2 regions of the Bacillus sp. 5RYD7K genome follow, and region 1 is predicted to be linked to the other one. Evidence: predicted binding sites of a transcription regulator. Region 1 holds the regulator's gene; the other holds the start of a gene.
The links. Region 1 encodes LexA, which represses DNA repair genes until DNA is damaged. Its sites were predicted from a motif close to CGAACATATGTTCG; they were not measured.
Positions count from the first base shown of each region.

Region 2: the regulator LexA is predicted to act here: its motif matches at 3,496-3,509, upstream of ACQE26_RS18450 (YhjD family protein).

Region 1 covers NZ_CP191200.1:2,970,647-2,977,796, forward strand. The annotation lists gene tkt (transketolase) at 117-2,120, opposite strand; gene ACQE26_RS14820 (DUF896 domain-containing protein) at 2,287-2,520, opposite strand; gene ACQE26_RS14825 (YneB family resolvase-like protein) at 2,589-3,239, opposite strand; gene yneA (cell division suppressor protein YneA) at 3,255-3,566, opposite strand; gene lexA (transcriptional repressor LexA) at 3,719-4,339, shown strand; gene ACQE26_RS14840 (hypothetical protein) at 4,390-4,647, shown strand; gene ACQE26_RS14845 (hypothetical protein) at 4,679-5,107, opposite strand; gene ACQE26_RS14850 (YndM family protein) at 5,266-5,715, shown strand; gene ACQE26_RS14855 (prohibitin family protein) at 5,742-6,572, opposite strand; gene ACQE26_RS14860 (DUF8570 family protein) at 6,559-6,708, opposite strand; gene ACQE26_RS14865 (poly-gamma-glutamate hydrolase family protein) at 6,815-7,150, opposite strand, start outside.
Region 2 covers NZ_CP191200.1:3,764,773-3,771,922, forward strand. The annotation lists gene ACQE26_RS18430 (MarR family transcriptional regulator) at 10-531, opposite strand; gene ACQE26_RS18435 (monooxygenase) at 619-2,097, opposite strand; gene lepB (signal peptidase I) at 2,244-2,759, opposite strand; gene ACQE26_RS18445 (TVP38/TMEM64 family protein) at 2,756-3,382, opposite strand; gene ACQE26_RS18450 (YhjD family protein) at 3,533-3,892, shown strand; gene ACQE26_RS18455 (DUF3311 domain-containing protein) at 4,005-4,205, shown strand; gene ACQE26_RS18460 (sodium:solute symporter family protein) at 4,202-5,671, shown strand; gene ACQE26_RS18465 (YbjQ family protein) at 5,712-6,029, shown strand; gene ACQE26_RS18470 (excalibur calcium-binding domain-containing protein) at 6,062-6,331, opposite strand; gene ACQE26_RS18475 (YrpD family protein) at 6,527-7,150, shown strand, end outside.

The DNA of each region.
Region 1 (7,150 bases):
TTCTATTATACAAAAGGAGAAAAGAAAGAATTGTCTATTACTGTTACGGCGACCCTTCTATTTTTGTCGTATATACAGGAAAAAGAGGATGATTTGACTCATCCTCTTTTGTTTCTTTATTTGTTTAGCAGTTTCTTCACGCGGTCAGCCACGTTTTCTGCAGTAAACCCGTATTCTTTCATAATTGTTTCTCCCGGAGCTGAAGCACCGAAACGGTCAATTGCGAGAACGTCTCCTTCAAGACCGGTAAATTTGCCCCATCCGAAGCTTGATCCCATTTCAATCGCAAGACGTTTCGTCACATTCGGAGGAAGTACGCTGTTTTTGTACTCGGCCGATTGTTTTTCGAAACGGTCCCAGCTCGGCATGCTGACTACAGATACATGAATATTTTCGTCAGCAAGCTTCGCCTGTGCTTCAATCGCAAGTCCGACTTCAGAACCTGTCGCCAAAAGAAGGGCGTCCGGTGAATCAGTTTTTGCTTTGGAAACGGTATAAGCCCCTTTTTCTACTCCGGCATACGCTTCTTCAGCCTGCTGATCAATTGTCGGCAGGTTTTGGCGTGTCAACACAAGAGCTGTCGGATGATCCTGGCTTTGAACGGCTAGCTTCCACGCAGCTGCGGTTTCATTTCCGTCAGCAGGTCTGATTACAGAAAGGTTAGGAAGCGCGCGTAAAGATGCAAGCTGCTCAATCGGTTCGTGAGTCGGTCCGTCTTCTCCTACGGCAATACTGTCATGCGTAAATACATAAGTGACAGGAAGCCCCATTAATGACGCCAGACGAATAGCAGGTCTTAAATAATCTGAGAACACAAAGAATGTGCCGCCGAATACGCGGAGGCCGCCGTGAAGCGCCATTCCGTTTAAAGCAGCGCCCATCGCAAATTCACGGACACCGAACCAGAAGTTTTTCCCGGCGTAGTCTTTGGCCGTGAAGTCCCCTGCGTTTTTGATTGTCGTTTTGTTTGAACCCGCAAGGTCAGCAGATCCCCCGACAAAGAAAGGAATTTTCTTGGCGATGCCGTTCAGCACCTCACCTGAAGATGCGCGGGAAGCAAGGCTGCTGCCTTTTTCATAGACAGGAATTTCCTGATCCCAGTCTTTCGGCAGCTCGCCTTTCATGCCGAGTGACAGCTGTTCAGCAAGCTCAGGATATTTTTCCTTATATGCCGCGAACTGTTCATTCCATTCCTGTTCTTTTTTCGCACCGGCTTCTTTTACAGCTTCGTTGAAATGCGCGTATACTTCTTCTGGAACATAAAAATCTTCTTCAAACGTCCAAGCGTACGCTTCTTTAGTCAGCTTGCTCTCTTCTAGTCCTAGCGGAGCGCCGTGAACACCGGATGTGCCCGCGCGGTTTGGAGAACCGAAACCGATTGTCGTTTTCACTTCAATTAATGTTGGTTTTTTATCATTCTGGCGCGCTTTTTCAATTGCAGCCGTCAATTCAGCGATGTTATTTCCGTCCTCAACATAAAGGACTTCCCAGTTCATGGCTTCAAAACGCTGTTTTACATTTTCAGAGAAAGATCGATTTAAATCGCCGTCTAAAGAAATATCATTAGAATCGTATAATACAATCAGGCGGCCTAATTCCAGATGGCCTGCTAGAGAAGCGGCTTCAGAAGAAATGCCTTCCATCAAATCGCCGTCTCCACAAATACTATATGTATAATGATCAACTACGTTGAATGAATCACGGTTATATGTTTCAGCCAGATGGCGTTCTGCAATTGCCATTCCCACTGCCATAGCGATACCCTGTCCCAAAGGCCCGGTCGTTGCGTCGACTCCGGCTGTATGCCCGAACTCCGGATGTCCCGGTGTTTTGCTTCCCCATTGACGGAACTGTTTCAGGTCTTCAATGCTGAGGTCATACCCGCTTAAATGCAGCATGCTGTACAAAAGCATTGAACCGTGTCCTGCTGATAAAACAAAGCGGTCGCGGTTAAACCATCCCGGATTCTGCGGATTTACATTCATAAACTTCGTCCACAGCGTGTAAGCCATCGGAGCAGCTCCCATCGGCATGCCCGGGTGTCCGGAATTAGCTTTTTCAATTGCGTCTATAGATAGTGTACGTATGGTGGCAACTGATTTCTTTTCAATTGTATCCATTATAATCCCCTTCCTTATTGTTGTACCTTTTCATCATAAAGCGATGCTGACTTTTTCTCAACTCTTTCAGCTTAAATTTGAGATAAACTTGTTGAAAATTGTCGCAAATCACAGCCTGATATTAGTATATACGAAAAAAGAATACGTATTGCCGTATTCTTTCTGTTTAATGAAGATTATTTTTCTGTTGTTCCCTTTTTAATTTTTCAGGAGTGACATCATTACCCTCCGGATCAATAACTTTTACGCTCTTTAACGTATTTTTCATTGAGGAGCGGAACCCTTTCAAATACTCCTGGCGAAGCTTTTGCTGTTCGGCTTTTTCCTCATCTGTTATCGTGTTTGATTTAGCTTTTTGAGCCAATTCGTTAATTCTTGCGATTTTTTCTTTAGAAATCATAATAAGCTCCTTTGGTGCGTGTTGATTATATACTACTAAAACATCATCTTTTTTACAACTGAAGCATGTCAGCTGCCTTCGCTGTCTGCGATATATTCCTGAAAACGCCGGTGAACCGTGGCTTTGGATACATCATAGCCGAATCCTCTTAAGGTGGCGGCGATTTCTGCAAAGGTAAGCTTGTTGGCTCTCAGCCTGATAATTTCCGAAACAGGGACCTCTTTTTTTTCTTTTCCGCTGTTTTCATGTCTGTTTTTCAGATTCCGTTCAGGTTTATAGCCATTTTTTACGGCTCTTTTCATTCCCCGCCGGATTTTCATATTGTGAATTTTCCTTTGATATTCCTCCACAATACTGACGATTTCGAGTACCATCGTATCAGCTTCGGAAAGCTCCAGCTCGCCTTTATGAGCCGTCGTATATATCTTTACGTTCTCCCTGTAAATACAATGCAAAAGCGCGATCTTGGCGTTTCCTCTTCCCAGTCTTGTTTCATCCTGCACCAATATCGCGTCAATATGTGACTTTTTAATTTCATCAAGCATTTCAAATACTCCGTCGCGGTCCATTTCGTAACCGCTGGCTTTCTCTGAAATGACTTTTACGACTTCCATGCCGTTTGCCGCAGCGATCTCACTGAGCTCCTCTTCCTGTCTTTTTAAAGACGTCTGCTGCTGTTCTTTGTTTGTGCTTACCCGGGCATAAATGAGCGCCTTCATTTCTCTCTTTCCTCTCTAATTGACAATGGCCAGCTGATATACGGCCGGATGCTCCTTCTTAACCGGAAGAATAAGTTCGTCTCCGGGCTTTATATCAGCAGTTTGGAGATGATTATTCTCCGTCACCCACTCAATGAAATCTTCTTTGTTAATATTTTTCTTCTCTGCTACTTGATCCGCAAGTGACCACAGAGTATCTCCGTCCTGAACCTTTATTTTAACATATTGGCTGAGCGCCTGATCATTTCCCGTACATGAAACAAGTAAAATAACAGCACTTAAAATCGCAGTAAACAGTCCGACAAATATGATAGATTCCTTCGCCATTTAAACAACCTCCAGAATGTTTGTTCGCTTTTTATACCTTTCAGTATATACGAACAAATGTTTCTGTCAATCGTTTTTTTCGAACCTATGTTTGTACTGTCAGGAAAATCATGCTATAATCTACTTAAAATCGACGTTTTGAGGTGCGAAATATGACGAAGCTATCAAAAAGGCAGCTTGATATCCTGCGTTTTATTAAAGAAGAGGTAAAAACGAAAGGATATCCGCCTTCTGTAAGAGAGATAGGAGAAGCAGTAGGACTGGCTTCCAGTTCAACCGTGCACGGACATTTGGCGCGGCTGGAGACAAAAGGCCTGATCAGACGGGACCCTACTAAACCGAGAGCGATTGAGGTATTGGATGAAGAAGAAGTCCAAATTCCGAAAAGCCAGGTTGTCAATGTTCCGGTCATCGGGAAAGTGACGGCGGGTATTCCGATTACGGCTGTTGAAAATATCGACGAGTATTTTCCGCTTCCTGACAGGATGGTTCCTCCGGGAGAACACGTATTCATGTTAGAAATCATGGGAGAAAGTATGATTGACGCCGGCATTTTTGACAAAGATTACGTCATTGTCAAACAGCAGAACACGGCCAATAACGGGGAAATCGTGGTGGCTATGACCGAAGATGATGAAGCCACGGTCAAGCGCTTCTATAAAGAAGACAATTATGTGCGGCTGCAGCCGGAAAATCCGACGATGGAACCGATTATCCTGCAAAACGTAAGCATTTTAGGGAAAGTGATCGGCGTATTCAGAGCCGTTCATTAATTCTATTAAACTTTATTTATCGTAAAACCCCTTTCAGAGGGGTTTTACTTTTGCATAAAAAAGAGCAGATTCGCCCTGGCTTAAGAAACGAACCTGCTAAGGAGGAAAAACTTACATCTTTATTATCCGGCATCTCACTTTTGAAGTCAATAAATAATGTTTCTCTAAGGAAACTTTTTATCTATTTTTCAACTTTTGTATTTGTGCGGGCTGATTTTGATATATATTTATCTTCATCTGGAGCGGACGGATTACATTATATTCATGAATATTTAGTGCATAGTACAATAAGTTTTGACGAGATGTAAAAAAACCCGCTGCCTTTGCGGGTATCTATTTTCAATCAAAATGATAATATTCCACGCCGTATAACCCTTTAATATGGACAGGTTCACAGTCGTTTGAAGAGCTTTCAATCAGAATCCTGTATTTGTGATGCGGATCAATTGATTTTTTGTCCTGGGCACTTAGGTTTAACCAGCTGCCGCTGTAGCTTTTAGAACTTAATGTATAAAAGTTTCCGTTCAGTGCCATCCGCTGGAGTTTCACGTTTAAATTGCATGAAGAATTGTTCACAATGGTGAACTTGTATCCTAATAGGTAATCATCAGCTGATACAGCCCCCGGATTTTCAATAAAAAACTCTTTTACATCTCCCTCCATAATGAAGCTTGTTTTTGATCCGAATCCAGTGGTAGCCGCTTCAGCTGAGTGTACTCCGCAAAAACATAATAAAAAAACAGCAATACATATCCACCATTTTTTCAATTTTGCATCCCCCTTTTTTTTACATATTTTAACTTGTGAATATGGTGATGTCTATTTACATTTTATTAAAACGCACACTTTATAACCACTATATACCAGTTTAAAAATTTGCTGATTGCCTACAATGAAGACTAAACGAAATAACGAAGGTGGTTCAAATGAAACATGTAATTGCTTTCGCTTCTAAAACGGCGCTCACACTTGCTTTGCTGTACATTGTTCTGGATCTGATGTACCAAGTAACTTTTTTAAACGTTCTGTTTATTACCTTGATCTTAAGTTTGATCACTTACTTTTTGGGTGATTGCATGATTCTGCCGAGAACAAGCAATTTTACAGCCGTTGCAGCTGATTTCGGAATTTCATTCATTATATTATGGATATTTCTAATGAACATTGGCGGGTTTAATGTCTCTCCTGCCGCGGCATCGGTTATCTCTGCACTTTGCATTTCTGTTTTTGAGGCATTTTTTCACCGATATTTGCAGCAATATGTGCTTCCCGAAGATTATCAGGACACAACAGGGACAGACAGCACACTATTGAGCTATCAAACCGAGGCGTCTGAAGAATTGGTGCCGGAAAAAGACCCTCAGGAAAAAACATAAAAAGGAGGCATCCGCCTCCTTTCTTTTTATTTTTGCTTCTGATCGTCCAGCGGCAGCTGGAGCAGTGAGTCTGTGCCTGTCGCTTTCGGTGTTTTTCCGTCCCATTTTTCAATCCATTTATATTTGATCATTTCATCAGACATTGATTTTTTTATGATTTGGTTATAATCAGCGATCCCTTCCGCTTCAATTTTTTTCTTTTTCGCTTCTGCTTCAGCTATTTTAATTTCAGTCTGCGTCCGTTCAAGCTCCTGTGAAGACTTCACTCTTGCATCAATAGCTTCCTGTGTGGCTTTATCCGGCTTCGGTACGCCAAGCGTCAGATCATCAATTAAAAATCCAAGGTTCTTCATATCCTCAGCAAACCTTTTTTGAACATCGGCAGCGGCTTCTGCAGATTTTTGCCCGTATGTGTCAATAACCGAGTATTTGCTGATTGATTTTCGCGCCGCGTCCCACAGCCTTGTTTTTAAATATGTATTTTCAATCGTTTCAACGTCTACCGCCCCGAATTTGTTAAACAGATCGACTACTTTATCAGGCTGAACAACATAGTTGTAAGCGATATCCATTTCAATATTTTTACCGTCTGAGGTTGCCACTTTTATATTTTCATTATTTACGGTCTGCATACGCACCGGATATTCCGTTACTTTATTAAACAAACCGACTAAGTGCCAGCCTTGATCCAAAGTTTCGGATTTTACCCCGCCGTTCGGTGAGTATACGACTCCGACATAACCATTCGGTATTTTTTCAATAAATAATGACGCCGTAACGCCCGCAATTAAAAGGGCTGCACCTATAATCACACCGCCGAGAATTTTTTTTGTGTTTCCGCGCTTATTTTCGCTCATGCTGATCTTTTTCCTCCCATGACTTTTTAAATTTTTTGGCTCCGCTTCCCACTTGTTTAAAGATTGGACTAAGCATCAGCCATAAACCGAATCCGATGATGACAAGAAGAATGATAGACCCGATCATCACTTTCATTTGCCCACCTCTTTTCTTTCATCCTGTCAGTTATGTATACGATCTTAAGAACTTAAAGTTTCATAAATTTCAAAAGAAAAAGCTCCGCCGGCAAAAAGCGGCGTGCTTATTTATAATTGTCATTGATAAAATCAGAAATCGTTTTTGTGAATTGGAGAAAGGTATCGTTTTGTGTGGACGCTCTGCTTTTAAGCGTAAAAGTATCAAACAGTGATTTTCTAAAACCGGTGCTCATTTCGATTTGAATACTTAATCCGGATGAAGAGTGATTGGCAAGATTGTTCGGACTGACACCTGCGTATTTATCATTTATGCCAAGAAGAACGGCAGGATACCCGTTCCGTTTCAGCACATCTGTCAAAAGTTCGGCCCGTTCTCTGTCTGTACCGCCGATTTTTATCTTTTTATCGTCGCTGCCGTAACCGTGTAATGAAATGACATT
Region 2 (7,150 bases), 790 kb from region 1:
GTGTTTTTTTTATTTCAACAGCTGCCCGACGCCATTTACAGAGCGCCAGTTTGCTGAAAGATCACGGAACAGCCGTTCAGCAAATAACAGTTCTTCATCTGTATAGCGATCCAAAAATGCCAAGAACCGCTTTTTTATCATTTCGTGGTATTCGTGATGAAGGGAATGCAGCTCTTTTCCGGCAGGAGTCAGCCGGAAATAGACTTCTTTTTTATTGTCGCTCAGCCGGGTTCTGCGCAGAAAGCCGGCTTCCAAAAACTTCGCGCAGCTTCTCGACACGGTCGGTTTTGTCGTCTTCATTTTTTCTGCTATTGATGTGACATTGATCGGTTCGTTATCTCCGATACAAGATAAAATGTGTATTTCCGTCAAGGTCAGCTGAAGTTTTTTGCCGTTTTCTTCTCGGAGTTCGTCCATCCGTCCGGCCAACGACGCCCTGATGTCCTCCTGACACCTCTCCTGCTCGTGAAAAATATCTGTCAGCCCTTCGAGAATCATGTGTTTTGCATGGTCTGGCTGTCTTCTGTCCAACTGCGGGTCACCCTTCCGTATGAATTGTTTCTTTTACTATAACGTTTTGTTACGGAAGAAACAATCACACAGGCGCATAAAAGGGTATCATATAAGTCCCCATCTCTCCAAACCGGCCAGTACGGCTTCTTCAGCTTCACGTCCCGAGCCGCCGGCCGCCCAAGCCGCGTGGCCGTCCGGCCGGATCAAAACAGAATGGACGTCATCCCAGCCGGCACGGTTTTCAGAAAGCGCCGCCCTGACAGTCGCCACGCTGTCCGTATCAATACCGGCGGGAATGCTTCCTCTTAATGACAGCAGCACAAAGCCGCCCTTGTGAAGAAAATCATACAGCCGGGCCGGCCGGCCGTCATAAAGAATCAGCTCTATATCGGGCAGCCGTTTTCCGTTCAGGATATGCGGCGCAAGCTCCGGGTCCGGTTCATAATGCAGATCAAGCGCGGATACTTTTCCCGCCAATAAACGGTTGGCCTCCTGAAAATCGAGCAAAGCGGTCATCGTATCTCTTAATGCCATCCCTGACTCGGTAAAATCCATGAGCTTGATCTGGGTTTTTATATTGTGCATAACTTCTTTTCCCGCGCTGTGCCTTTCCTGATGATAGCTGTCCAGAAGATGAGGCGCCGCTTTCCCCTTCATTTCCGCCCCCAGCTTCCAGCCGAGGTTGAAGGCATCCTGAAGCCCGGTGTTCAGCCCTTGGCCGCCTGCGGGAAAATGAATATGCGCCGCATCACCGGCCACAAAAACCCGGCCTGAGCGGTATTGTTCGGCCTGACGCTCGGCATTGCCGAACCTTGACGTCCACACCGGATCACTCAATCCGAAATCAGTGCCGCATATCTGCCGCAGGTCTTCTTTCAGCTCTTTTTCTGTGACCGGCTCTTCTTTCTGCTTTTGCGGAGCGTGCGGAGAAACGATCAGGACGCGGAAAAGCCCGTCCGTAAGAGGGACAATGACAACCGATCCCGCCAGACGGCACGTTGAAAAAAAGGCAGATTCAGGCGGAGTTTTCAAAACGGCATCACAGAGGGTTCCTATTAAGTCGGCATCAGTGCCCGAAAAAGCGATACCCGCCTGTTTCCGGACAATGCTCCCCGCTCCGTCTGTACCCGCGGCATATAAGCTGCGCAGGGTGCGGATACCGCTTTCATCCCGGAACACCGTCTCCGCTCCGTCATCCGTCTGGGTAACGGACACCGCTTCCGCCCCGCGGATGATATCTGCGCCTAAACTTGATGCATATTCTTCCAAAAGCCCCTCCGTATCTGCCTGAGGCAGCATTAACGAATAATTCTGCTTAGAATCCAACCGGGAAAAATCCAGCCGTGTATCCAGCATCGAAAAATGGCCGGATGACACCTTCGTCCCTTTATCCAAAAAGCGTTCCAATATGCCTCTCATGGCAAAAAGCTCCAGTGTGCGCGGATGCATAATAAGCGCTTTGGAATAGGGCACCGTCTTCTTCAATCGTTCAATGACAGTCGTTTTCACTCCGGCCAGCGCCAGTTCTGATGCAAGCATGAGCCCGACCGGACCTCCCCCGATAATGGCAGCCTGTGTTTCCATCTCATCAGCCCTCTTTCATATTTTTTGTTACAAACGCAACAAAATCACTAAAAATAAAACGCCTGATTTTTGTTTCGCGCGTAACAATCCTCATTATAGTCTTCCCTCTGCTTTTTGACAATCATTTCCGAAAAAAAAGACGCCGTTCACTTGGCGTCTGATTCACTGATGACCCCGACGATGTCTTTATCCTTAATCGGTCCGAAATGACGGCTGTCGAGGCTGTATATGCGATTGTCGCCAATAACGAAATATTGTCCTTTCGGTATGCTTTTGCGCCCGGTCGTTTCCTTCAATGTATAATCACCGGTCACATGGCTGCCTGCGGACAATGATGACTTTAACGGTTTTAAAAACGGTTCTGAAACCCGTTTTCCATTCACATACAGCTGGTCTTCCCTGTAAGCGATCGACTCGCCCGGGAGCCCGATGACACGTTTGATCAGCACTTTGTGGTGCGGGCCTTTAAACAGCACAATATCGAAACGGCGGATCGTTTTGTAACGATGGGAAAACTTGTTGACTATCAGCTCATTTCCTTGTTTAAAGGTCGGATTCATGCTGATTCCTTCGACTTTGTAATCAATAAAAATGGCATTTTTTAATTGTATGGCCAAAACAACGAGAAGCACGCCGGCTATAAACCAAAATCGTTTTTTCAAGATTCCTGTCTCCCTCCGTCTTTCTCATGCTGACTGATCCTCGTCTGTAAACGCCGTTCGATATGCTTTCCTGCATACCACAGCACCGCGATCACCGTTAAGGCGCCCGCCATCCTGAAAGGCTGTGTAAAGAGCGCGTGAAGGTCATACCCGATAAAGCTGATCATAAAGATCATGACCATTTTCCCCATAGCGGCGGCTGATACAAACTGCAGCGCCCCCACACGTGACAGGCCGGCAACGATATGAACCGCAGCGGACGGCGTAAAGGGGAAGCAAAGTAAAATAAACAGCGGACCGAAACCGTGCCGCTCAACCCACAGCATCATCCGCCTTATGGTCTCATGCCTGCGGATGAAACCGAAAGCTCTTTTCTGTCCGAAACGGCGGACGGCATAAAACATAAGCAGTGATCCTGCCGCAGATCCGAGCCACGACAGAAAAAAACCTTCCCACAGCCCAAATGCATTCGTATTCGCCACCACAAATACAACAAGCGGCAAAAACGGAAGAAACGCTTCAATAAAAGGCAGTAAAACCGCAGCCGCCGGGCCGAAAGCTCTATAGCTTTGGAACCATTCCGTCAGCTGTTCCTCAGTGAAATATGATAAAAATTGCTCCAACGTTTATACTCCTTAACGAGTTTGTCTATCCTTATTCTACACATTATCTCCAAAAAACGAAAATGTTTACGAGATTTTCCGACTTGAAATATCGTGTAAGTGAGTATAAAATGAGAACAAACGTTCCCTTTTAAGAAAGAAGGAGTATTTATGCCTGACATCCGGAGCGGCACCCGCGACCTCATCGAAAAAGGGCTGTTTCTGCCCATGGCGGCCGCCATTCTGAATCGGGATTTCGAAGCGCTTGATTCGTGCCCGTTCAAATTAAAACAACCCTATAAACAGCTTATCAGCTGCTCTTTAAAATTAGCACAAAAGGATTTGAGTGATGTTCGAAAAGAGTTAAGAAAGCGTAAAATCAACATATACGAAGCCCAAAGAGATGAAGCATTTACGCTTTATATATGCACCATTAACGGCTATGAAGAAAAACACCGTTATTTCAACCCGAGAATACGGGAACAGGTAACCGCCTTAGTGGAATATTACCTGTCTCTTGCGACCATTTAAAAAGCAGCCGGGACTGCTTTTCTTTGAAACTGTAAAATTCAGACTATTCACACTATACATTCGACATGATTTTCTTTATAATTCGGTACACGCTTTTCAAAGGAGGAATGTTATGAAACTGATTCATGTTCTCGCTGCCCTGCCCTTTTTCGGAATTCTCGCCGGCATTCCATTTGCCAACCGGGTGACGCCTTATGTTTTCGGAATGCCTTTCATTCTCGCATATGTCGTCATCTGGGCGGTTCTGACTTCTGTTCTGATGGCTGCGGTTTACAAATTGGACAAAGAAAACAAGGCGGGTGAAACGGAATGAACGCCGCATTTTCCGTAATGGCCGCCGTGCTCCTGTTTTGTGTATATCTCGGAATCCGCGCCCGAAAAGGAAAAAAGATGGACCTTGAACAATGGACGGTGGGCGGACGCGGCTTCGGCACGATGTTTGTCTTTTTATTAATGGCGGGAGAAATTTACACGACCTTCACATTCCTCGGCGGAAGCGGATGGGCTTACGGAAAAGGAGGTCCCGCCTTTTACATTATCGCTTACGGCTGTCTTGCCTACATTTTGTCATATTGGCTTCTGCCTGCCGTGTGGACATACGCCAAACAGCATAAACTGATGTCGCAATCTGATTTTTTTATTTCAAAATACAACAGCCCGCTCCTCGGCATTCTCGTATCGCTCGTCGGCATCGCATCTCTCATCCCCTATCTCGTCCTGCAGCTGAAAGGGCTCGGATTAATTGTTTCGGCAACGTCGTACGGCCAGATTCCGCCATCAGCCGCAGTCTGGATCGGCGCTGTCTCCATCACGATTTATGTGATGATTTCAGGAATCCACGGTTCAGCGTGGATATCAGTCGTCAAAGATATCATGATTTTAGGCATCGTCCTGTATTTAGGCATTTATCTGCCCATTCATTACTACGGCGGTTTTTCAGAGATGTTCAAACAAATCGACGCCGCAAAACCCGGATTTCTCACACTTTCTGAAACCGGACAAAGCCCTTCATGGTTCAGCTCAACCGTCCTGCTGACCGCCCTCGGCTTTTATATGTGGCCCCATACATTTGCCGCTTCCTATTCGGCGGAGCATCCGCGGGTGTTTCGGAAAAACGCAATCATCATGCCTCTTTATCAGCTCGTCCTGCTGTTTGTCATCTTTACCGGATTTGCGGCGATTCTGCAGGTCCCCGGTTTAAAAGGGGCGGACACGGACCTCGCCTTATTAAAGCTGTCAGTGAAAACCTTTGATCCTTGGTTTGTCGGACTGATCGGATCGGCTGGCATTCTGACGGCGCTTGTCCCCGGTTCAATGATATTAATGGCCTCAAGCACGCTGTTCGCCAAAAATGTGTACAAAGCCATTCGGCCCGGCACGACTGACAAAAAAGTTTCGCGGCTCGCAAAATACGCCGTACCTGTTATCGCGCTGATTTCCGTATATTTTACGCTGAAAGGCGGAAATACCATCGTCACCTTGCTTTTAATGGGCTACAGCCTTGTCACCCAGCTTTTCCCTGCGCTTTTATTCAGCCTGCCGAAACGCCGTTTTATCACAAGCCACGGCGCTTTTGCCGGCATAGCGGCCGGGGTCGGGACGGTCGCCTTCATCACGCTGACCGAATCAACCATCGGAACCCTCTTTCCGTTTCTTCCGCAGATCGTGAAAGACATGAATACAGGCATCATCGCGCTGATTTTAAACACTGCCGTCATGTTTGCAGTCAGTGCCGCAGTCAGAAAAAAACAAATCAGCGCAGCCGAAAAGGCGGCTTAATGATAAAATAGCGGTAAGACACATGGAGGGGGCAAGCCGCATGATCATGACCACAACTGAAACCGTCGCCGGAAAACAGATTACGGAAGTAAAAGGCCTGGTGACAAGCAGTATCGTCCAGTCCCGTCACATCGGAAAAGACTTGCTTGCAGGCTTAAAATCTGTCGTCGGCGGCGAATTAAAAAGCTATACCGAAATGCTGGAAGACTCCAAAAAAGCGGTGAAAGAACGGCTGATCAGAGAAGCGGAGCAGCTCGGTGCGAACGCCATCGTTGGCCTGCGGTTCGAACTGACCGCAGGACAGAACACATCCGAATTAATCGGATACGGAACCGCCGTCACCATCGAATCAATGTAAAAAAACAAGCCTCTTTAAAGAGGCTTGTTTTTTTATTTCTCACATGCGATATAGTCTTTATCACGATCAAGTCTTTTATTTGCATCGTAAAGCGCTTTTGAGACATACGGCTTGTACTTTGTTCTGCCGCCTTTGTTTTTCACTTTTGACGTCCGGGCCACGCCGCCCTTATACACCTTATTCAGCGCCTTGCAGTTTTGATACGTTTTCACCTTTGTTTTCGCTTCTGCCGTCTGCCCCGCCCCGTATGAACATCCGAACACCAGACCGAAAGACAAAAGCACAGCTGCCGTCTTTTTCATCCTCTATCTATCCCCTCTCCTGAGTGATGCGGTATTGCTGAACATATCATAGTTCAAATAATCTCCATTTACAAGATAAATAGGAAAAAAGTTTCATTTTACATTTGCCCGTATCTCTTTTATGGAATTTCTTTCAAAACCTTTTATAATATGAATTGATAGCGCTATCTGACTATGATGATAGGAGGAGAAATGATGATGAAAAAAGGGCTTCTTGCGGGTGTGCTCACTTCAGCCGTTCTATTCGGTGTATGTACTGCGGATATTCCCGGGGTCATCAGCCCCAATACGGCGGAAGCGGCGTCCCAGCTCAGCAAAGGAATCGGCGGAAGGGCCTACCTGAACAGTACAGGCTCTGTTCTCGTCACGAAAATTCAGCTTCCGAGCTCGATTCAGGTGTCAAATGGGACAGCCTATATTTACTCAGGATTTACCGGAGGCACGGAGGCCGATATCGGGCTTCAGTACAGTGAAACGTATCATGTATGGAAACCGATCATGAAAGTCGGCTCAAAAGGGCAAAGCCAGGTCCGGTATCTGGAAGGAGAAAGCCAATTCACCTATACGAAAGGCTTCCGGCCCGGCAGCACCGTACAGCTGACCATTTACAAAAATCTGAACGGCAATACCCGCGCCACATATTGGGGGACGAATAATGACGGGTATACCGGCCGCATCATTTCAGAACTCTCCCAAACAAATGTAGGTTCAGTCTCAAAATGGAAAGCGCTCGCCACTGTCGCGGTCACATCAGAGGATCAGCGCCCTTACATCAAATCAAACTTCTCAACAGCTTTTACAAATATCACGATCGACAAT